One region of the Streptomyces sp. NPDC026672 genome, then DNA from elsewhere that is predicted to be linked to it. Evidence: riboswitches for the same ligand, from Rfam matches in the RefSeq annotation. Region 1 holds a riboswitch; each other region holds the start of a gene.
The links. Region 1 has a riboswitch for cobalamin ahead of AB0F77_RS00045 (ribonucleoside-diphosphate reductase subunit alpha). Riboswitches for the same ligand answer to the same signal wherever they lie in the genome.
Positions count from the first base shown of each region.

Region 2: it holds a riboswitch for cobalamin, as region 1 does, so the genes downstream of both, AB0F77_RS32960 (HoxN/HupN/NixA family nickel/cobalt transporter) here and AB0F77_RS00045 (ribonucleoside-diphosphate reductase subunit alpha) in region 1, are expected to answer to the same signal.
Region 3: it holds a riboswitch for cobalamin, as region 1 does, so the genes downstream of both, AB0F77_RS16595 (prenyltransferase/squalene oxidase repeat-containing protein) here and AB0F77_RS00045 (ribonucleoside-diphosphate reductase subunit alpha) in region 1, are expected to answer to the same signal.
Region 4: it holds a riboswitch for cobalamin, as region 1 does, so the genes downstream of both, metE (5-methyltetrahydropteroyltriglutamate--homocysteine S-methyltransferase) here and AB0F77_RS00045 (ribonucleoside-diphosphate reductase subunit alpha) in region 1, are expected to answer to the same signal.

Region 1 is NZ_JBEZXS010000001.1:6,919-12,172, forward strand. It holds gene mctP (monocarboxylate uptake permease MctP) at 1-1,155, shown strand, start outside; gene AB0F77_RS00040 (GNAT family N-acetyltransferase) at 1,248-1,754, shown strand; cobalamin riboswitch at 1,797-1,931, shown strand; gene AB0F77_RS00045 (ribonucleoside-diphosphate reductase subunit alpha) at 2,053-4,425, shown strand; gene AB0F77_RS00050 (ribonucleotide-diphosphate reductase subunit beta) at 4,416-5,254, shown strand, end outside.
Region 2 is NZ_JBEZXS010000038.1:939-6,192, forward strand. It holds gene AB0F77_RS32955 (nucleoside hydrolase) at 130-1,101, shown strand; gene AB0F77_RS32960 (HoxN/HupN/NixA family nickel/cobalt transporter) at 1,118-2,194, opposite strand; cobalamin riboswitch at 2,223-2,408, opposite strand; gene AB0F77_RS32965 (LAETG motif-containing sortase-dependent surface protein) at 2,538-3,524, opposite strand; gene AB0F77_RS32970 (glycoside hydrolase family 13 protein) at 3,819-5,254, shown strand, end outside.
Region 3 is NZ_JBEZXS010000012.1:114,475-119,728, reverse strand. It holds gene AB0F77_RS16615 (hypothetical protein) at 1-138, shown strand, start outside; gene AB0F77_RS16610 (hypothetical protein) at 264-935, shown strand; gene AB0F77_RS16605 (hypothetical protein) at 1,015-1,623, shown strand; gene AB0F77_RS16600 (hypothetical protein) at 1,790-2,317, shown strand; cobalamin riboswitch at 2,586-2,717, shown strand; gene AB0F77_RS16595 (prenyltransferase/squalene oxidase repeat-containing protein) at 2,846-4,303, shown strand; gene AB0F77_RS16590 (SCO2322 family protein) at 4,402-5,037, shown strand; gene AB0F77_RS16585 (energy-coupling factor transporter transmembrane component T) at 5,030-5,254, shown strand, end outside.
Region 4 is NZ_JBEZXS010000007.1:303,648-308,901, forward strand. It holds gene metE (5-methyltetrahydropteroyltriglutamate--homocysteine S-methyltransferase) at 1-2,011, opposite strand, end outside; cobalamin riboswitch at 2,179-2,402, opposite strand; gene AB0F77_RS11350 (TetR family transcriptional regulator) at 2,703-3,266, opposite strand; gene AB0F77_RS11355 (aldehyde dehydrogenase family protein) at 3,485-4,999, opposite strand.

The DNA.
Region 1 (5,254 bases):
GCGGTGCTCGACGTGATGGGCGTGGGCGGCGGCGAGAACACCAACTGGTTCGTCAAGGACCTGCCGCTGCTGATCGCGTTCGGCGTGCTGGCCGCGTACACCTACTCCTCGGGTCTGCGGGCGCCCGCGCTGATCGCGTTCGTCAAGGACACGCTGATCTACATCGTCATCGCCGTCGCGATCATCTACATCCCGATCAAGCTCGGCGGCTTCGACGACATCTTCGCCAGGGCGAACGACAAGTTCACCGCGGCGGGGGCGGGCGCGGTCGTCACGCCCCCGGGCGGCCAGTGGACGTACGCCACGCTGGCGCTCGGCTCGGCGCTCGCGCTGTTCATGTACCCGCACTCGATCACCGCCACGCTGTCCTCGCGCAGCCGTGAGGTGATCCGCCGCAACACCACGATCCTGCCGCTGTACTCCCTGATGCTGGGCCTCCTCGGCCTGCTGGGCTTCATGGCGATCGCGGCGGGCGTCAAGGTGCAGAACGGGCAGCTGGCCATCCCGCAGCTGTTCGAGAACATGTTCCCGGACTGGTTCGCGGGTGTGGCGTTCGCGGCCATCGGCATCGGTGCGCTGGTGCCGGCGGCGATCATGTCGATCGCGGCGGCGAACCTGTTCACCCGCAACATCTACAAGGACTTCATCAAGCCGGACGCCACGCCCGCGCAGGAGACCAGGGTCTCCAAGCTGGTCTCCCTGCTGGTGAAGGTGGGCGCGCTGGTCTTCGTCCTGACCATGGACAAGACGGTCGCGATCAACTTCCAGCTGCTGGGCGGCATCTGGATCCTGCAGACGTTCCCGGCCCTGGTCGGCGGCCTGTTCACCCGGTGGTTCCACCGCTGGGCGCTGCTCGCGGGCTGGGCGGTCGGCATGGTGTACGGCACGGTCGCCGCGTACGGGGTGGCCTCGCCGACGCAGAAGCACTTCGGCGGCTCCTCGAAGGAGATCCCCGGCATCGGCGAGATCGGCTACATCGGTCTCACCGCGTTCGTCCTGAACGTCGTCGTCTCGGTGGTCCTGACCTTCGTCCTGCGCGCGGCCAAGGCCCCCGAGGGCATCGACGAGACGAAGCCGGAGGACTACACGGCCGACGCGGGCGACGCGGGCGTCGCGGTGGAACTCCCGCCGGCCACTGCGGGCACCTCCCACTGACACCCGGTAGAGGGCACGAGCACCCCACGACGGGCCGCCGAGAGCGACAAAATCGGCGGCCCGTCGTCCTGTCCGCCCGCACACTCGGTGCCATGGACTTCTCGATCCGCACCGCCGTCCCCGGCGACTACGCACCCCTGGGCGAGATCACCGCCCGCGCCTATCTCCACGACGGCCTCCTCGACTTCGGCGAGAGCGACGCGTACCTCGACGAGCTGCGGAACGTGGCCGGGCGCGCGGCGTCCGCGGACGTCCTGGTGGCCGTGGCCGACGGACACGTGCTGGGCGGAGTCACCTTCGTGGCGGCCGGCGGCCCCATGGCCGACATCGCCCGTCCCGGCGAGGCCGAGATACGGATGCTCGCGGTCGACCACGCCGCCCGCGGCCGGGGCGTCGGGGAGGCGCTCGTACGCGCGTGTGTCGAACGGGCGCGGGGCGTCGGAGGGTGCGGGCGGGTCGTGCTGTCCACTCAGCGGTCCATGCGCGCCGCCCACCGTGTCTACGCGCGCCTGGGTTTCGTGCGTACGCCCGAGCGCGACTGGAACCCCCTGCCGGAGCTCGACGACCTCACTCTGCTCACCTATGAGTTGACGCTCTGAGACCGGGACGACACAACATCTAGGGGTGGCTGCGCGGGGCAGCACAAGATGTATGCTCTTGCTCGCTGTCGCCGCAGGGGAATCCGGTGCGAATCCGGAACTGTCCCGCAACGGTGTACTTGCGTGTTTCCGCACGCCTGTTCAGTCCGAGGACCTGCCGACAGCGCGCCCGGCCGTCCGGTCCGGGTGCCCTGACGTCCGGGCCTCGTGGAATGGGCCGGCGGATGCGACGCCGTGTGCGCTCGTGTGCGTCCCCCTGCCCCCGTGAGGCCCCGTGCCGAGCGAGGGAGAGCCCCACGTGACCATCGCGCCAGCAGACCCGGTCTCAGCCACCGGAGTGACCGCCCCGGCCCCGGAGGCCGACGGCCCCGGCAGCGCCCTGCTGCGGACCCTGACCGAGCTGACCGCCGACCTCCCCGACGCCGACCCCGGCCGGGTCGCCGCCGCCGCGCTGCGCGGCCGGTCGGCCCACGCGGACGGGGCGGAGCTGCGGGAGCTGGCCACGGAGGCGGCCGCCGGCCTCATCTCCGAGGACCCCGCCTACTCCCGGCTCGCCGCCCGCCTGCTGGCCATCGGCATCCGCGCCGAGGCCGCCTCGCAGGGTGTCACCTCGTTCACCGGGTCGGTCGCCGCGGGCCACCGCGAGGGGCTGATCGCCGACCGCACCGCCGCGTTCGTCCGGCTGCACGCCGAGCGCCTGGACGCGCTGATCGACCGGGACGGCGACGACCGCTTCGGCTACTTCGGCCTGCGCACCCTGTACAGCCGCTACCTGCTGCGCCACCCCCACACCCGCAAGGTCGTCGAGACGCCCCAGCACTTCATGCTGCGCGTCGCCGCCGGCCTCGCCGAGGACGACACCGGCCGGGCCGTCGACGAGGTGGCCGCGCTCTACGGCCTGATGAGCCGCCTCGACTACCTGCCCTCCTCCCCCACCCTGTTCAACTCCGGCACCCGGCACCCCCAGATGTCGTCCTGCTACCTCCTCGACTCCCCGAAGGACGAGCTGGACTCCCTCTACGACCGCTACCACCAGGTGGCCCGCCTCTCGAAGCACGCGGGCGGCATCGGCATCGCCTACTCCCGCGTCCGCTCGCGCGGTTCCCTGATCCGCGGCACCAACGGGCACTCCAACGGCATCGTCCCGTTCCTGAAGACCCTGGACGCCTCGGTGGCCGCCGTGAACCAGGGCGGTCGGCGCAAGGGGGCCGCCGCCGTCTACCTGGAGACCTGGCACTCCGACATCGAGGAGTTCCTGGAGCTGCGCGACAACACCGGCGAGGACGCCCGCCGCACGCACAACCTCAACCTCGCGCACTGGATCCCGGACGAGTTCATGCGCCGGGTCGACACCGACGGGCAGTGGTCGCTGTTCTCCCCGTCGGACGTGCCCGAACTGGTCGATCTGTGGGGCGAGGAGTTCGACACCGCGTACCGGTCCGCCGAGGCCCGCGGGCTCGCGAAGAAGACCCTGCCGGCCCGCGAGCTGTACGGCCGCATGATGCGCACCCTCGCCCAGACCGGCAACGGCTGGATGACCTTCAAGGACGCCGCCAACCGCACCGCCAACCAGACGGCGACGCCGGGCCACGTCGTCCACTCCTCCAACCTCTGCACGGAGATCCTGGAGGTCACGGACGACGGGGAGACGGCGGTCTGCAACCTCGGCTCGGTGAACCTGGGCGCGTTCGTCGTGGACGGGGACATCGACTGGGAGCGCCTGGACGACACGGTCCGCACCGCCGTCACCTTCCTCGACCGGGTCGTGGACATCAACTTCTACCCGACCGAGCAGGCGGGCCGCTCCAACGCCAAGTGGCGGCCGGTCGGCCTCGGGGCGATGGGCCTCCAGGACGTCTTCTTCAAGCTGCGGCTGCCCTTCGACTCGCCCGGTGCCAGGGATCTGTCCACGCGGATCGCCGAGCGGATCATGCTCGCCGCGTACGAGGCGTCCGCCGACCTCGCCGAGCGGAGCGGCGCGCTCCCGGCCTGGGAGAAGACCCGCACGGCCCGGGGCGTCCTGCACCCCGACCACTACGGCGTCGAACCCGCCTGGCCCGAGCGCTGGGCGGCCCTGCGCGAGCGGATCGCCGTGACGGGCCTGCGCAACTCCCTGCTGCTCGCGATCGCCCCGACCGCCACCATCGCGTCCATCGCGGGCGTGTACGAGTGCATCGAGCCCCAGGTCTCCAACCTGTTCAAGCGCGAGACGCTGTCCGGCGAGTTCCTCCAGGTCAACTCGTACCTGGTGCGGGACCTCAAGGAGCTGGGCGTCTGGGACGCCCGCACCCGCGAGGCGCTGCGCGAGTCCAACGGCTCGGTGCGGGACTTCACCTGGATCCCGGCGGACGTGCGCGCCCTGTACCGCACGGCGTGGGAGATCCCGCAGCGCGGCCTGATCGACATGGCGGCGGCCCGCACCCCGTACCTGGACCAGTCGCAGTCGCTGAACCTCTTCATGGAGACGCCGACCATCGGCAAGCTCTCCTCGATGTACGCGTACGCCTGGAAGTCCGGTCTGAAGACGACGTACTACCTGCGCTCGCGCCCGGCGACCCGCATCGCCCGCGCCGCGCGCGCCCAGGCCCCGATCCCCGTGCAGCAGATCGCCGACCCCGACGCGGTCGCCTGCTCCCTCGAAAACCCCGAGTCCTGCGAGGCATGCCAGTGACCACCCGCGACACCCGTCTGCTCGACCCCGGCTTCGAGCTGACGCTGCGCCCCATGCGCTACCCGGACTTCTACGAGCGCTACCGGGACGCCATCAAGAACACCTGGACCGTCGAGGAGGTCGACCTCCACTCGGACGTCGCCGACCTGGCCAGGCTCACGCCCGCCGAACAGCATCTGATCGGCCGGCTGGTCGCGTTCTTCGCGACGGGCGACTCGATCGTGGCGAACAACCTGGTGCTCACCCTCTACAAGCACATCAACTCCCCCGAGGCGCGGCTCTACCTGAGCCGTCAGCTGTTCGAGGAGGCCGTCCACGTCCAGTTCTACCTGACGCTCCTGGACACCTACCTCCCCGACCCGGAGGACCGCGCCGCCGCGTTCGCCGCCGTGGAGAACATCCCGTCCATCCGGGAGAAGGCCGGGTTCTGCTTCCGGTGGATGGACTCGGTGGAGAAGCTGGACCGGCTGGAGTCCCGGGCCGACCGGCGCCGCTTCCTGCTCAACCTGATCTGCTTCGCCGCGTGCATCGAGGGCCTGTTCTTCTACGGCGCCTTCGCCTACGTCTACTGGTTCCGCAGCCGGGGCCTGCTGCACGGTCTGGCCACCGGCACCAACTGGGTGTTCCGCGACGAGACCATGCACATGTCCTTCGCCTTCGAGGTGGTCGACACCGTCCGCAAGGAGGAGCCGGACCTCTTCGACGACGAGCTGGGCCGACAGGTCACCGAGATGCTGAAGGAGGCCGTCGAGGCCGAGCTGCAGTTCGCGCGCGACCTGTGCGGCGACGGCCTCCCGGGCATGAACACCGACTCGATGCGCCAGTACCT
Region 2 (5,254 bases), on a different contig from region 1:
CGACCGCACCCCGCCGACCATCGCGACGGGCCGTACGGGTGAGCGGGAACCGCCCCACCGGCGCATAGGGTCGGGGTTCCGGGGCCGGGCGGTCCCGTTCCGTGTCCGTGGAGTGGAAGGAGCACCGGAGTGAGCGACGGCAGGAGTGCGCGGATTCCCGTGATCATCGACTGCGACACCGGTGTCGACGACGCCCTCGCCCTGCTGTTCGCCGTACGGCACCCGGGGATCGACCTGCGCGCGGTCACCTGTGTCGCCGGGAACACCGACGTGGACGGCGTGGTCCGCAACACCCTGACCGTGCTGGAGACGGCCGGCGCCGGGGACGTGCCCGTCGCCCGGGGCGCCGAACGGCCGCTGATCGAGCCCGTCCGGTCGGCCCGGCACGTGCACGGCGCGGACGGCATGGGCGACCTCGGCCTGCCCGCGCCCACCCGCACCCCGGTCGACCTGGACGCGGTGAGCCTGCTGCGCCGCGAGATCCTCGCCTCCCCGCGCCCGGTCACCCTCGTCCCGACCGCCCCGCTCACCAACATCGCCCTGCTGCTGCGCACCCACCCCGAGGTCACCCGCAACATCGAGCGGATCGTGTTCATGGGCGGCGCGGTGGCCGGCGGCAACGCCACCCCCGTCGCCGAGTTCAACGTCTGGCACGACCCCGAGGCCGCCGCGGTCCTGCTCACCGCGGGCGTGCCGATCACGATGTACGGCCTCGACGTGTTCACCCGGGTCGTCGTGCCGGGCGCCCGGGTGCGGCGGCTGCGGGCGAGCGAGGAGCCCGGCGCCCGCCTCGCCGGCGACCTGCTGGCCCACCGCCCCGCCTCCCCCTACGACGACGGCGCCGACCCGGCGGGCGGCCTCGGCGACGCGGGCGCCGTGTGCGCGGTCGCCGACCCGGCGGGCCTCACCACCCTGCCGCTGCCCGTCGAGGTGTCCCTGGCCCCCGGCCCGACCCGCGGCCAGACCGTCGTGGACCGCCGCCCGCGCCCCGGCGAGTCCGAGATCCACGACGGCGTCCGCGCACAGCCCCTCGTGGACGTCGCCCTGGACGTCGACGTGGACCGCTACGTCCGGCTCTACCTGGACACGGTGGCTCCCTAGAAACCGGCGGCGGGCGCTACTCCCCCGCCGGTACCGCCCAGCGCTGCTCCACCTTCGCCACCTTCCAGTACGTCAGCGCCGCCGCCCACACGAGGACGAACAGGGCGACGACGACGTACCCGACGTTGTCGAGGTCGAGGCCGGCGATCCGGTCGGTGATCCCGTCGCGCAGACCGAGCTTGTCGTGCACCACGCCGACCAGCTCGATCGTGCCGATGAAGAACGCCACCGCGATGGACAGCCCGGTGATCGTGAGGTTGTAGAACACCTTGCGCACCGGGTGGGAGAACGCCCACTGGTAGGCGAAGTTCATGAACGTGCCGTCCAGCGTGTCGAACAGGCTCATCCCGGCGGCGAACAGCAGCGGCAGGCACAGCACCGCGTACCAGGGCAGGCCGGCCGCCGCGCCCGACCCGGCCATCACCATCAGCGTGACCTCGGTCGCCGTGTCGAAGCCGAGCCCGAACAGGAAGCCCAGCGGGTACATCTGACCGGGCCGGCTGATCGACCGGGTCAGCCGGCCGAGCACCCGGTTCATGAACCCCCGCGAGTCCAGGTGCCGTTCGAGGGCCCGCTCGTCGTAGGTGCCGGCCCGCATCGCCCGGAAGACCCGCAGGATGCCCGCCAGGGCCACCAGGTTGAGCGCGGCGATCAGATAGAGGAACGACCCGGAGACGGTCGTGCCGACCAGACCCAGCGTCCGGTGGGTGCGCGAGCCGTCGTTCATCAGCGTGCCCGCGAGCCGCGCGCCGCCCGCCACCAGCGCGGCCATCACGACCACCACGCTGGAGTGCCCCAGCGCGAACCAGAACCCCACCGACACCGGCCGCTTGCCGTCGGCCATCAGCTTGCGGGTGGTGTTGTCGATCGCGGCGATGTGGTCGGCGTCGAACGCGTGCCGCATGCCCAGCGTGTAGGCGGTGACGCCGAGGCCGACCCCGAACGCCCGGGAGCCGATCTCGTAGTGCCCGGGGGCGACCAGGAGGAAGAGGACCCCGAAGGCGGCGACGTGCAGGGCGGCTATCACCGCCAGCAGCCCCGCGGCCCGCACGGTGTCCTCGCGTCGCCAGCGGAAAACGGCAGCGTCGGTCATCGGGTTCACGCTCCAGCACCTCGTGGATCACTTCGTGAGCTGCCGTGGCCGGTCTCCTGGCTTACGGGGTGGTGCCTTCGCCGTCCCTGCCTTCCCGGTCGTTGGACCAGTGGCCCGGCTGCTGCCGGACGGGACGGGAACTCCCCGATCACAGTGGCGAGGGCCGCGTCGACCTTCCATCGACTTCCCGAGCACCACGGCCCGTCCACCGTAGGCGGCACGGGCCGTTCCCGCCCAGCCCGACGGGGGACGGGTAGGGAAGATCACAGAGGGTGCGGAGCGGAACGAACGGGGCGGGCGGCCGGTGCCCCCTCGTGGGGTCCGGCCGCCCGCCCGCGCGGGATCAGCCCTGCTGGGACGCGCGCTTGCGCTTGGTGAGGAACACCAGGGCGCCGCCGCCGACGAGGAGCACCGCGGCGCCCCCGGCGATCAGGCCCGTGTTGCTGTTGGCACCGGTCTCCGCCAGGTCGCCGCCACCGCCGTTCGGCGCGGGCGCCGGGGCGGTCGACGAGCCGGACGCGCTCGGCGCCGGGGTGTCGGCCGTCGGCGTGCCGGAGGCGGGCGGGGTCGACTCGCCGGCCGGCGGGGTCGTCTCCTCGGCCGGGGTCGACGGCGTGCCGGACTCCGGGGCGGACTCGGTCGGCGTGGCGGGCGTGCTCGGGCTGGCCGGCGGCTGCGACTCGGTGCTCGTGCACTCCTTCGTGCCGCCGTTCCAGGCCGCGATCAGCTTGTCCTTGATGACCGGGCGGTCCGGGCCCTTGGGCAGCTGACCGTGCTCGAAGCCGTCCTTGGTGTCCAGTCGGCCGTCGAACTTCACGGCACCGCGGTACAGGTCGATCTGCGCGAAGCAGCCCGCGTCCGGCACGGCGATGTCGAGGGTGTCGGTCGCGCCCGGCTTCACGGTCGCCGTGTCGAAGTCGACGAAGACCTGCTCGCCGGAGGTGGCGAAGGTGGCGCCGTGGGCGCGGTACGAGGCGAGGGAGGCGGTGCAGGAGGCGGCGTCACCGGCGGCGCGCACGCTGACGTGCACCTTGCCGTCCGCGGTGGGCTTGAGGGCCTGGTCGTCGACCCGGACGGAATCGAAGAAGCGGGTGCCGTCGAGGGAGAACTCGCAGCGGTCGGTCCCGGTCTCGGTCCCGGCGCCGGTGCCGGGCTTGTAGGAGCCGCCGGACTTCCAGCCGTGGCCGCCGGCCGCTCCGTGGGACCCCCCGTGGGACCCGCCGTGGGCCCAGGCGCCGGACGCGGCGGCGACGGTGGCGGCGCACAGGGCGAGCGTCGCGGCGCCCGTCCCCAGCAGGCGGCTCGCGGAGGCACGTCTCGCTATGGACATCTGAATCCCCATCTCAGAACCCGGGAGGACGGACGCGCGAGGGTCCGTGGTCCCGGAAGCCATGAAGGCGTAACGAAGCAGAAGAGACACCGGGCGCATTGGTCACACGCGCCCCGGCGTGCCCTCATGGTGGTTCGCTCCGGCGAAGGCTGTCAACCTGCCGTGACACAAGGGCACTTCCTGGTTCGTCACAACTTCATCACACAGGGAATGATCCGCTCCGGTCGGGAGGAAGGTTCGTGATCCCGGCAATGTGGACAGAGTTCACCCTGTCCACCCCCGAAGGGAGCCCGCGTGACCGACCTCTCCTCCAGGAACCCCGACTGGTGGCGGCAGGCCGTCATCTACCAGGTGTATCCGCGCAGTTTCGCCGACGCCGACGGTGACGGACTCGGCGACCTCAAGGGCGTCACCGAGCGGCTGGGGCACCTCGCCGCGCTGGGCGTCGACGCGCTGTGGCTGAGCCCGTTCTACCCGTCGGAACTGGCCGACGGCGGCTACGACGTGGCCGACTACCGCGGCGTCGACCCGCGGCTCGGCACCCTGGACGACTTCGACGCGCTGGTCGCCGAGGCGCACCGGCTCGGGCTGAAGGTCGTCGTCGACATCGTCCCCAACCACACCTCGCATCTGCACCCCTGGTTCGAGGAGGCGCTGTGCGCGCCGCCCGGCTCCCCGGCCCGCGACCGCTACGTCTTCCGGTCCGGGCGCGGACCCGGGGGTGAACTCCCGCCCACCGACTGGGAGTCGGTGTTCGGCGGCAGCGCCTGGCAGCGGCTGCCCGACGGCGACTGGTACCTGCACCTGTTCGCGCCCGAACAGCCCGACCTCAACTGGGACGACGAGGAGGTCCGCGCCGACTTCCGCACCACGCTGCGCTTCTGGTGCGACCGGGGCGTGGACGGCTTCCGCGTCGACGTCGCCCACGCCCTCGCCAAGGACCTCACCGAACCGCTGCGGGACGTGGGGGACATCGGGGCGACGGGAGAGGAGTCGCTGCTGCGGGTGCCGCCCGGCAGCCACCCGTACTGGGACCGCGACGAGGTCCACGAGATCTACCGGGACTGGCGGAAGATCCTCGACGCGTACACCCCGCCGCGCACGGCGGTCGCGGAGGCGTGGGTGCCGGCGGCGAGACGCGCGCTGTACGCCCGCCCGGACGAACTGGGGCAGGCGTTCAACTTCGAGTACCTCCAGTCGGGTTGGGACGCGGACGAGCTGCGGGGCGTGATCACCGAGTCGCTGGCGACGGCGCGGGCGGCGGGCGCCTCGGCGACCTGGGTGCTGTCCAACCACGACGTCGTGCGGCACGCGTCGCGGCTCGCGCTGCCGCCCGGCACCGACGAGAACGCCTGGCTGCTGTCCGGGGGCGGGGCTCCGGCCGTGGACGCGGCGGCCGGGCTGCGGCGGGCTCGGGCGGCGACGCTGCTGATGCTCGCGCTGCCGGGGGCGGCGTACGTCTACCAGGGCGAGGAACTGGGGCTGCCCGAGGTCGCGGACCTGCCCGTGAGCGTGCTCCAGGACCCGGTCTGGGAGCAGACCGACCACCGGCGCAAGGGGCGCGACGGCTGCCGGGTGCCGCTGCCGTGGACGCGGAGCGGGCCGTCGTACGGCTTCGGGTCCGGGCCGGGGTGGCTGCCGCAGCCGGCGTCGTTCGCGGCGTACGCGGTCGAGGCGCAGGCGGGGGTGGCCGGGTCGACCCTGGAGCTCTACCGGGCGGCACTGCGGCT
Region 3 (5,254 bases), on a different contig from region 1:
CAGACCTGCATGCGGGACGCCCTCCTGGGAATCCTCACCTCGGCGGGTTTCCATGCCGAGAAGGCAGACGGGCACACCTACGGCACTGCGGTCTTCGTAAAAGACTTCCATGAACCTTCGCCCTCTACTGAATGTTGAGCGATGGCTGTACAGAGTGTTCGGGGCCGGAAAACCGCTGGCTGGCGTGCCCGTGCCGGTGAGAGCATCACCGCGGCAGGCACCAGCTTCGTCACCGTTCCCACCGCCTGCCCGGAAAGGTGATCGTGACCGCTGAGTTCGGGCTCTCCTGGATGTCCAGGCAGTGCGACTGGATGGAACAGACCCTGACCGTGCCGGAGTTGGACTGCCTCGTGGATGTCGGTCGCAAGGAGGCCCTCTTCCTCGTCGCCGAGCGTTCGGTGACGGACATACCCGCCCCGGGCCACACCCTGCTTGGCCAGGACGTACGACGTCTGCTGGACTCCCCTCTCAATGACTCCGTGCTGCGCACCGTTTGGGTCGGCGGGGCCAGAACGCACTTCGATCCCAAGTGGGAAAAAGAGAGCATGAGGGACTGGCTGGCCGGGGTCGAAACAGCGTGGCTCAACGCCGAACAGCGGGCGGACCCCGGGTTCACTCCACCCCCACCCGCACCGACCACCGACCCCGGTCTAAGCGAGGCGGTCGTAGAGGCGATCAATCGCGTGGCACCCCAACTGACAGCCACAACGGAGAATGACATCTTCCCCCTGCCCGGCATGGTGCCTGCCCTGACAGGTGTCGTCGAGAAGGCCGACGCCGACCTCGGCTTCCGGCTCTTCCTGCGGGTGCTGAAGGCATCCTTCCTGCCCATCAGCCCGCCTGATCACCATGCACTCCTGGCACTCGGCGAACGCTTCGGCTACCGGGACCTCGTCGACGAGGGCGAACTGAGTCTCGCCCCATCCTCGTCATAGACACGTCACCGCGAAGCCGAAAATCCCTTCTTCTTCAAGGGAGGAAAAGCCAGAGATGACGGCACGATTCAGTGAGTTCATGTTTGGCCTCCCGTGGCTGATGAGCTTCTTCCACCAGGACGCGCACCACACAGGGTCGACGCCTGCCGCCATCGTGACGTACCACTTCGTAGAAGAACTCGACCCCGAGGAGGTGCTCCTCGTACGCCGTGACGCACAGCAACTCGCGGACGGGCTCGATGCCGACGAGAACGCGGCCGTCTGGAAATCGTGCGCGGACAGCGGTCCGACCTTCTACCAGGTCGCCGGGGCCGAGGACGCCTCGGCCTGGATGCGGCAGGTGGTCGACCTCTGCGACGCCTGGCTGTCACGCCGGACTCCACCGCGCCACTTACCGCCGGCGGACCAGTACGACGGACCCGAACTCGCCGGCCAAGTCACGGCACTCCTACGGGAAGTACGTCACCACCTGGCCCCGAAAATGGCGGACACCCTGGAAAAGACGGTCGGCTCCTGCACGCCCGACCTCGCTTTCCGACTCCTGGTGCATGCCCTGCCGAACGCCCGTCAGGTATCGCACCGCGCCGCGATCACAGCTGAGCAGTACACCTCGTTCGTAGAGCTGGCAGCAGCCTTCGACTATGGCGAGTACGCCCTCAGCGACCTGGACGCCGTCTTCGACGGCTAGCGCAGCCCGAAACAAGTTACGGCCGGTGTGGAGGTGGCCACGGTCTCCTCCACACCGGCCGGATCATTTGTCATCGGAGACGAATGCCTTGAAGGCGCGCATCCTCGGGGCACGTCAAGTGTGTCCGATGAAGTACACCGTCCGACCGAAGAACTGGAGAACAATCGTGACCGCTGAATTCGGGCTTTCCTGGATGTCCAGTCAGTGCCATGACTTGGATCTGACCCTGACGGTGCCGGAACTCGACTGTCTTGTGGACGTCGGTCGCAAGGAAGCCCTCTTCCTCGTTGCCGAGCGCTCGGTGGCCGACATTCCCGCGCCGGGGCACACCCTGCTCGGCCGGGACGTGCGGTGTCTGCTGGATTTCGGGTTCGGTCCGCCCCCGCCCGTGCCGCCTGCCGACTCCGCTCTGCGTGAGGCGGTGCTGGAGGCCATCGACCGCTTCGCACCCCGGCTGACCGCCGCGGCGGACAAAGGCGCCTGGGACACCGTCCCTCTCCCAGGGCTGGTGCCCGCCCTGGTCGGCGTGGTCGAGGAGGCCGACGCCGACCTCGGCTTCCGGCTCTTCCTGCGGGTGCTGAAAGCGTCCTGCCTGCGCATCGGGTCGCGTGATCACCAAGTGCTCCTGGCGGTCGGTGAACGGTTCGGTCACCAGGGGCTCGTCGGCGACGGTGAACTGAATCTTGTTCCGTGACCGGGCCCGGCACACGAAGGACCTACGAGGCGGGTTCCCTTCGCCGGTATTGTCCGGATCAGGTGGTAGGGGTCGCCGTTCGGCCCGACCACTGCCGTTCGGCCTCTCAGCCCGACCGTCGACGTCGGCCCCAGCGGATGCCGCGAGCTAACCACGGCGTCGCGCCCGAGTCGGCTACTCCGGTCGAACTCCCTCACTCGTCCCGTAGGCCACTTCCAGGATAAAACGCACATAGCGATAAAGAACCCCCCAAATTCATGATCTTTTTTCGGCTTGTAGAGTGAGTCGGTCGTCATCACACCCGTACGGGGGGAAGCCGGTGCAATTCCGGCGCTGACCCGCAGCCGTGAGCCGCCGAGAGGCGGTGAGCCGGATCGCCCCGACCGGAACGTTGACCGGCTCACCACGCGCCCGGCACCCGCCGCGCGCCGCACCGTCGAGGTCTACGGAGCCGAGCCGCCGGGATGTCCCGTCGTCCCGTGCTGCCCGCCTCCCGCACCCGCACCCGCAGGGAGAGGCAGCCCACCCATGAACGTCCACCGCAGCTCAGCGGCCCTGACCGCGGTCGGCGTCACGGCCGCAATCTCGGTCGCAACCGCGGTCGGGGCCACCGTCGGGGTCCTCGCTTCGGCCGCCCCCGCCCTCGCCGCCGCCCCGGCCCTCGCCGCCGGCCCGGCCACCGCCCCGGCCTCCCCTTCTCCGTCCCCCACCCCCGCCCTCCCCTCCGGGCTCTTCGGTCGCGCCGACCCGCAGTACGACGGTGTCTGGCGGCAGTCCCTCGCCCTGCTCGCGCAGCGTTCCGTCGGTGAGCGGCCCGCCGCCGCGGCCGTGGACTGGCTGGCCGGACAGCAGTGTGCGAACGGCGCCTTCCCCGCCTTCCGGCCCGACCCGGCCGCCAAGCCCTGCGACGCCAGGACCATGGTCGACAGCAACAGCACGGCCGCCGCCGTCCAGGCGCTCACGGCCGTCGGCGGGCGGGACGCCGTCTCGGGCCGGGCCGTGGCCTGGCTCAAGTCCGTGCAGAACGCCGACGGCGGCTGGGGCTACGCGCCCGGCGGACCCAGCGACGCCAACTCGACGTCCGTCGTCGTCGGCGCGCTCGCCTCCTCCGGGGACGAACCGGAGGACGTCGTCAAGAACGGCAAGTCCCCCTACGACGCCCTGCTCAAGCTCGCCCTGCCCTGTGCGAAGCAGGGCGCGTTCGCCTACCAGCCCGACAAGAAGGGCGCCCTCACGGCCAACGCGGACGCGACCGCCGCCGCCGTCGTGGCCGCCCTCGGCAAGGGCATGGACATCACAGGCAAGGTCGCGATCAACCACGCGGGCAAGGGGGGCGCCACCACCGGCGCCACCACCGGGGCCAGCACCGGGTCCGGCACCAGATCCAGCACCCAGTGCTCCGACTCCGGCGCCCCCACCCCCGACCGCGCCGCCGCCAACGGTGCCGCCTACCTCACCCGGGCCCTGGCCGACAACGGCCACCTCACCTCCGCCCTCGCCGGCGCCCCCGCCCAGCCCGACTACGGCAACACCGCCGACGCGGTCGTCGCGCTCGCCGCGCAGGGCGGTGCCGGGCGGGCCGGGAAGCCGCTGGCCTGGTTGGAGAAGAACGCCGGGGCCTGGGCCGAGCAGAGCGGGCCCGCCGCCTGGGCCCAGTTGATCTTCGCGGCCAACGCCGCCGGGGGCGATCCGCGCGACTTCGGCGGTACGGACCTCGTCCGCGCCCTGAACGCGACCGGACCGGCGCCTGCCGCTGCCGCCGCGGAGGGTACGGCCGGGAAGGACGGGGAGAAGGCCGACAACAAGGCCGCCGACACGAACTCCGGCAAGGACTCCAGCAAGGACTCCGGCAAGAGCTCCGGCAAGGACTCGGGCCACGACTCCGACGGCTCGGGCACCAACGTGTGGTGGACCGTCGGCACCTTCCTCGTCGCCGGCATCGGCATCGGCTTCCTGATCAGCGGCCGCGGGAGGCGCAAGCCGTGACCCCCACGCGCCGCAGCCCCGCCCGCCACAGCCCCACTCATCACACCTCCGCCCGCCACAGCCCCACTCACCACACCCCCGCCCACCACACCACCCTCCTGCTGCTCACCCTGTTCGTCCTCGTGGCCGCCGTCGGTCAGGCTCATGCCGTCGGCTACCGCTACTGGTCCTTCTGGCAGCGCGACGGCGCACGCTGGACATACGCCACCGAGGGTCCGTCCACCGCACGGCCCGCCGACGGCGAGGTGCAGGGGTTCAGGTTCGCGGTGAGCGCGGACTCCGCCGACGCCCAACGCCCGCGCGGCGACGCGGACTTCGGGACGATCTGCGCGGGGACCCCGGCGCGGGGCGGGGCGAAGCGGGTGGCGCTGGTGCTCGACTTCGGTACGGCGGCGGACGCCCCGGCCGGGGAGACGCCGCCCGCGCCCCGTACCGCCTGCGCGCGGGTGGCGCCCGACGCGACGACCGCGGAGGCGCTGGCCTCGGTGGCCCCGCCCCTGCGCTACGACACCAACGCCCTCCTCTGCGCCATCACCGGTTATCCGGCCAAGGGCTGCGGCGACCAGATCGCCGACCACAAGGACCAGGGCCAGGGCAACGGCGACAACACCCCCGCCCCCGCCGCCCACAAGAACACCGGCGGCCCCTCCGTCGGCCTCCTCACCGGCGCAGCCGCCGTGCTCCTCCTGACCGCAGCCGCCCTCTGGCAGACCCGACGCCGCCGACATGCCTGACCACCCCGCACCACAACGCCCCCTCCCCCTACGCCCCCTCCACCTCCACCCCGGCGCCTGGTGGCTCTGGGCACTCGGCATGGGTACCGCCGCCATGCGGACCACCAACCCCCTCCTGCTGGGCCTGCTGATGGCGGCGACGGCGTACGTCGTCGCCACGCACCGCTCCCCCACCTCCCCCCGGTCCCGCTCCTACGCCGCGTTCGTGCGCCTCGCC
Region 4 (5,254 bases), on a different contig from region 1:
CGTCGATGGCCTGGACGATGTCACCGAACTCGGCGTAGCACATGTGGGTGTGGATCTGGGTGTCCGGCCGGACCCCGCCGGTGGTGAGCCGGAACGCCTCCGTCGCCCAGGCGAGATACGCGGCGCGGTCGGCCGCACGCAGCGGCAGGGTCTCGCGCAGGGCGGGCTCGTCGACCTGGATGACCGAAGTCCCGGCCGCTTCCAGGTCGTTCACCTCGTCGCGCAGGGCGAGGGCGACTTGGCGGGCGGTGTCGCCGAGGGGCTGGTCGTCGCGGACGAAGGACCAGGCGAGCATGGTGACCGGTCCGGTGAGCATGCCCTTGACCGGCTTCTCGGTGAGTGACTGGGCGTACGTCGTCCAGCGCACCGTCATCGGCTGGGGGCGGGAGATGTCGCCGGCCAGGATCGGCGGGCGGACGTGGCGGGTGCCGTAGGACTGCACCCAGCCGTGCTGGGTGGCGAGGTAGCCGGTGAGCTGCTCGGCGAAGTACTGGACCATGTCATTGCGTTCGGCCTCGCCGTGCACGAGGACGTCCAGACCGGCCTTCTCCTGGAAGGAGATCACCTCCCTGATCTCGGCCCTGACGCGCTCCTCGTAGCCGTCCGTGTCGATCCGGCCCGCTCGCAGATCGGCGCGGGCGGTGCGCAGCGCGCCGATCTGGGGGAAGGAGCCGATGGTGGTGGTCGGCAGCACGGGCAGGCCGAGGTGGGCCCGCTGGGCCGCCGTGCGTTCGGAGTAGGGCTGGGAGCGGCGGGTGTCGGTCTCGGTGACGGCGGAGGCGCGGGCCCGGACGGCCGGGTCTCGTGTGATCGGCGAGGTCGTGCGGGAGGCCAGGTCGGCGCGGTTGGCGGCGAGTTCGCCGATGATCGCGTCGGTGCCCTGGGCGAGGCCCTTGGTGAGCGTGACGATCTCGGCGGTCTTCTGCTTCGCGAAGGCGAGCCACCGCAGGATCTGCGGCTCGATGTCCCGCTCCCGGGCGGAGTCCAGCGGCACGTGGAGCAGGGAGCAGGAGGCGGCGACGTCGACCCGGTCGGCCAGTCCGAGCAGAGTGCCGAGGGTGGCCAGGGACTTGGTCAGGTCGTTGGCCCAGATGTTGCGGCCGTTGACGACGCCGGCGACGAGCCGCTTGCCGGGCAGACCGCCGACGGCCGCGAGCGCGTCGAGGTTGGCGGCGGCGGACTCGGTGAAGTCCAGCGCGAGCCCGTCGACGGGAGCCTTGGCCAGCAGCGGCAGCGCGTCGCCGAGCCGGCCGAAGTACGAGGCGACCAGGAGCTTGGGCCGGTCCGTGAGAGCGCCGAGGTCATGGTAGGCGTGCGCGGCGGCGTTCAGTTCGGCCGGGGAGCGGTCCTGGACGAGGGAGGGTTCGTCGAGTTGCACCCACTCGGCGCCGGCCGCGCGTAGATCGGCGAGGACTTCGGCGTACACCGGCAGTAGCCGGTCGAGGAGGGTGAGCGGGTCGAAGTCCGCCGGTGAGCCCGGGGCGGGCTTGGCGAGCAGGAGGTAGGTGACCGGCCCGACAAGCACCGGACGGGCGCTGAGCCCGAGGGCGAGGGCTTCCTTCAGTTCCGCGACCTGCTTGGTGGGGTCGGCCGTGAACACGGTGTCAGGGCCCAACTCGGGTACGAGATAGTGGTAGTTCGTGTCGAACCACTTCGTCATCTCCAGCGGGGCCACGTCCCGGGTGCCGCGGGCCATGGCGAAGTAGCCGTCCAGGGCGTTCGCTGCGACGGCGGGACGGTGGCGTGCGGGGATCGCGCCGACCATGACGGTGGTGTCCAGGACGTGGTCGTAGTACGAGAAGTCACCGGTGGGCACTTCGTGGATGCCGGCCGCGGCCAGCTCCTGCCAGTTGGTCCTGCGCAGTTCGGCGGCCACGGTCTTGAGGGCTTCGGCGGTGACGAGGCCCTTCCAGTAGCCCTCGACGGCCTTCTTCAGTTCCCTGTCCGGGCCCTGCCGGGGGTAGCCGTACACGGTGGCCCGTGCTGCCGCGGGTGCGGTCCTCGTGGTCACGGAGATCTCCTTCGCGAGATGAATCCCTGAGATCCCGGGTGACGGGACGCGAGCGCGAAGGGGTGACGGACCGGGCGGAAACCGACCTCGCGCGTCACAGCGCGGTCGTCCGCCGGGTATGTACGCCGACCCGCCCACGAAGTCACCGGGATGTCCGCGCACGAGTCGGTCGTACGCGGGCAACGGGCAGGTCTTCGGACTTGCGGGCGCGTCCTCCTGACGGAGGACTCCTACTGGCCGTCGCTTCCCGGACCCGGTACGTCGGGCCCAGTGCGTATGACGGCGGTCGTTCCCGCTCACCGCTGCGGGGCAGTCCCGGATTTCCACCGGGTTCCCTCTTACGACGCATCCCGCCTGGCGGACGGGGCGAACCAGCTGCACCAGTCACCCTACGGGCCCGTTCACGGACGCGGTGTGTCACGTCCAGCATCCGGATGGTGAGGTGGGCAACAAGGGGTGGACGACGCGGAATGTACGGGGGCGACAGGGCACCGACATCGTGAGCGTCCAGGACACGGACAGCGCTCGGACGCCGCAGGCCCCGGTCTCGACAGCGGCGGGCGAGGAGGTCCCCGACCGTCGCCTCGCCTCCGGGGGGATCGATACCGACACCTGCACTCCGGCACACGAAGGAACGGTGGTGCACCGCAGGGGTCCACGGTGACGTGCCCGCGAGGTCGGCGGGCCGGAGTCACTGGTCCTGCGCGCCCACAAGGGTGTTGAGCAGGGGCAGGAGTTCGTGCAGGGGCGCCGCCTTCAGCGCGGGCAGGGTGTCGGTGCCGCGGGCGAGGAACACCCCGATCAGCGCGGCCGTCAGTAGCTCCGCACGCAGTTGGGCGTGCTGTACGCCCTGGGCGTCGAGCCGTCGGCGCACCGGATCGACGATCCGGTGGTGCAGTTCCTCGCGGGCCGCGCGATCGGCGGCCGCGTCGCCGAAGGGGCCCACGGCGACCTGATAGATGGGCCCGGGTCCTTGGTGTGTCGCCTTCTCCGCGAGATAGGTGAGGTGCGCGGGGTCGAGGAAGTCGGACGCCGGATCGACACCGCGCTCGGCGTGGAGGACGGCGATGTACAACTGCGCCTTGCCGCCGAAGTAGCGCGCGATCATCGTGGGGTCGACCTCGGCGCGCTCACCGATCTCCCGGGCGGTCGTCTGGTCGTATCCCCGGTCCGCGAAGAGTTCGGCCGCGGCCTTCAGGAGCCGCTCCCGGCTTCCCTCGGCGTCACGGCGGCGCTTTGTCTGGTTGGCGGTCACCGGTGCATTCTCGCAATTCCCGGCTCCGGTGTCAGCCTGCGCCGGCGGGCATGACCTGCGCGATCGGGCGCGGCGGAGGTGCGCGGTTCCCCGGGCGATTCGTTTCGTGACGTTTCGCCACTGCTCTGCGAGGCCGAGGGCCTGCTTCACCACCACAAGCACCCCTGTCCGGGGTGGGCAGCCGGTCCAGACGAAACCGTCCAGGCCGTTCGGCGCCGCTACGGTAGCCGTGGAGCTGGGGTGTGCTGAATGCTGATCCAGTGCGGGGTGGTGTACTCGTCCACGATCCACTCGCCACCGGACCGGCCGACACCGGAGTTCTTCTCCCCGCCGAAGGGCATGTGCGGCTCGTCGTACGCGGAGGCGTCGTTGACGTGCGACATACCGGCTTCGACGCGCTGGGCGAAGCGGACGCCGCGGTCGAGGTCCCGGGTGAAGACGGCGCTGGACAAGCCGTATTCCGTGTCGTTGGCCAGGCGCAGCGCGTCGGACTCGTCCTCGGCCCGCAGGATGGTGATGACCGGACCGAAGACCTCCTCCCGGGCCGTGGGCGTGGCGGAGTCGCCGAGGACGACGGTCGGGGGCAGCACCAGGCCGGCCGGACCGACCGGGTCACCTCCGAGGAGGACCGTGGCCCCGCTCTCCCGGGCCCGCGAGATCTTGGCCCGGATGCCCTCCAGTTGACGGCGGTTGATCACCGGTCCGACGAATGTCTTCGGGTCCGAAGGGTCGCCGTAGGGCAGGTCCTTGACGCGCTCCACGAACCTCTCGATGAAGGCGTCGTAGATCGGCGCCTCGACGATGAGCCGGTTCCCGCTGGTGCAGATCTGTCCCTGGTTCGCGTAGGCGCTGTAGGCGGCGCCGTCGACGGCCTGCTCCAGGTCCGCGTCGCCGAGGACGACGACCGGGGCGTTCCCGCCGAGTTCCAGGGCGAGCCGCTTGATGCCCGCAGTCCGGGTGATGTGGCGGCCCACGGCCGTGGAGCCGGTGAACGAGATCACGCGGGGGACGTCGCTGGCCGTGAGCGTGTCGCCGAGGGCCGCGGCGTCCTCGCGCGCGTGGGTGATCACATGGAGGACGCCCTTCGGGAGCCCCGCCTCCTCGAGGATCTTTGCGTGCAGCAGACCGCCGGTGACGGGGGTGTCCTCCGAGGGCTTGACCACGACCGTGTTGCCGAGCGCGATCGCGGGTGCCATCGCGCGGCCCGTCAGGTAGAAGGGGAGGTTCCAGGGGCTGATCACACCGACGACGCCCACCGGTACGCGGTAGACGCGGTTCTCCTTGCCCGGACGGTTCGACGGGAGGATCTTCCCCTCGACATGGTGCGCGATGGATCCGGCCTCCTCGAAGGCCTGCCGGGTCTGGGTCCACTCGCGCTCGGCCTTGCCCCGGGTCGCTCCGGCCTCCCTGATCAGCCACTCGACGATCTCGGTCCTGCGGGCGTCCAGGACATGGGTGGCGTCGCGGAAGAGCTGTGTGCGCTGCGCCGGGCTGGTGTCCGCCCAATCCCGCTGCGACGCCTTCGCCGACGCCAGTGCCTCTTCGACGTCGGCCGCGTCGGCCCGTGCGACACGGCCGACCGATTCGCCGGTCCACGGGTCGAGGTTGTCGCTGAAGAGCCCCGTGCCGCCGTGGCGCCACGAGCCGCCCACGAAGACGCTGTCGAGTCCGCCGTAGGGCGCGGGCTCCGGTGAGACGGACGCCTCCGGGCCGTCACTTCTGATGTTCGTCATGCTCACTCCTCCGACATTCCGGCCGGCCGAAGCTCGGTCGGCCCGGGAGGGATAGGGGCTCTCTCCCGGGGCTGTTGTTCGAACACCAACGTTATCATCGCTTGTAGACATCGGCTGTAGACATCATGCGATGACGTGCGGCCTGACCTGGTTCGCGCGCCACGGGGGTAGCGGGGTTGGTGCATGGGGCTCGTGTGACCGGCGTCACTCGTTCTTAGGTTGTTCCAATTTGAACGTCTGGGCTAGTGTTCCTTC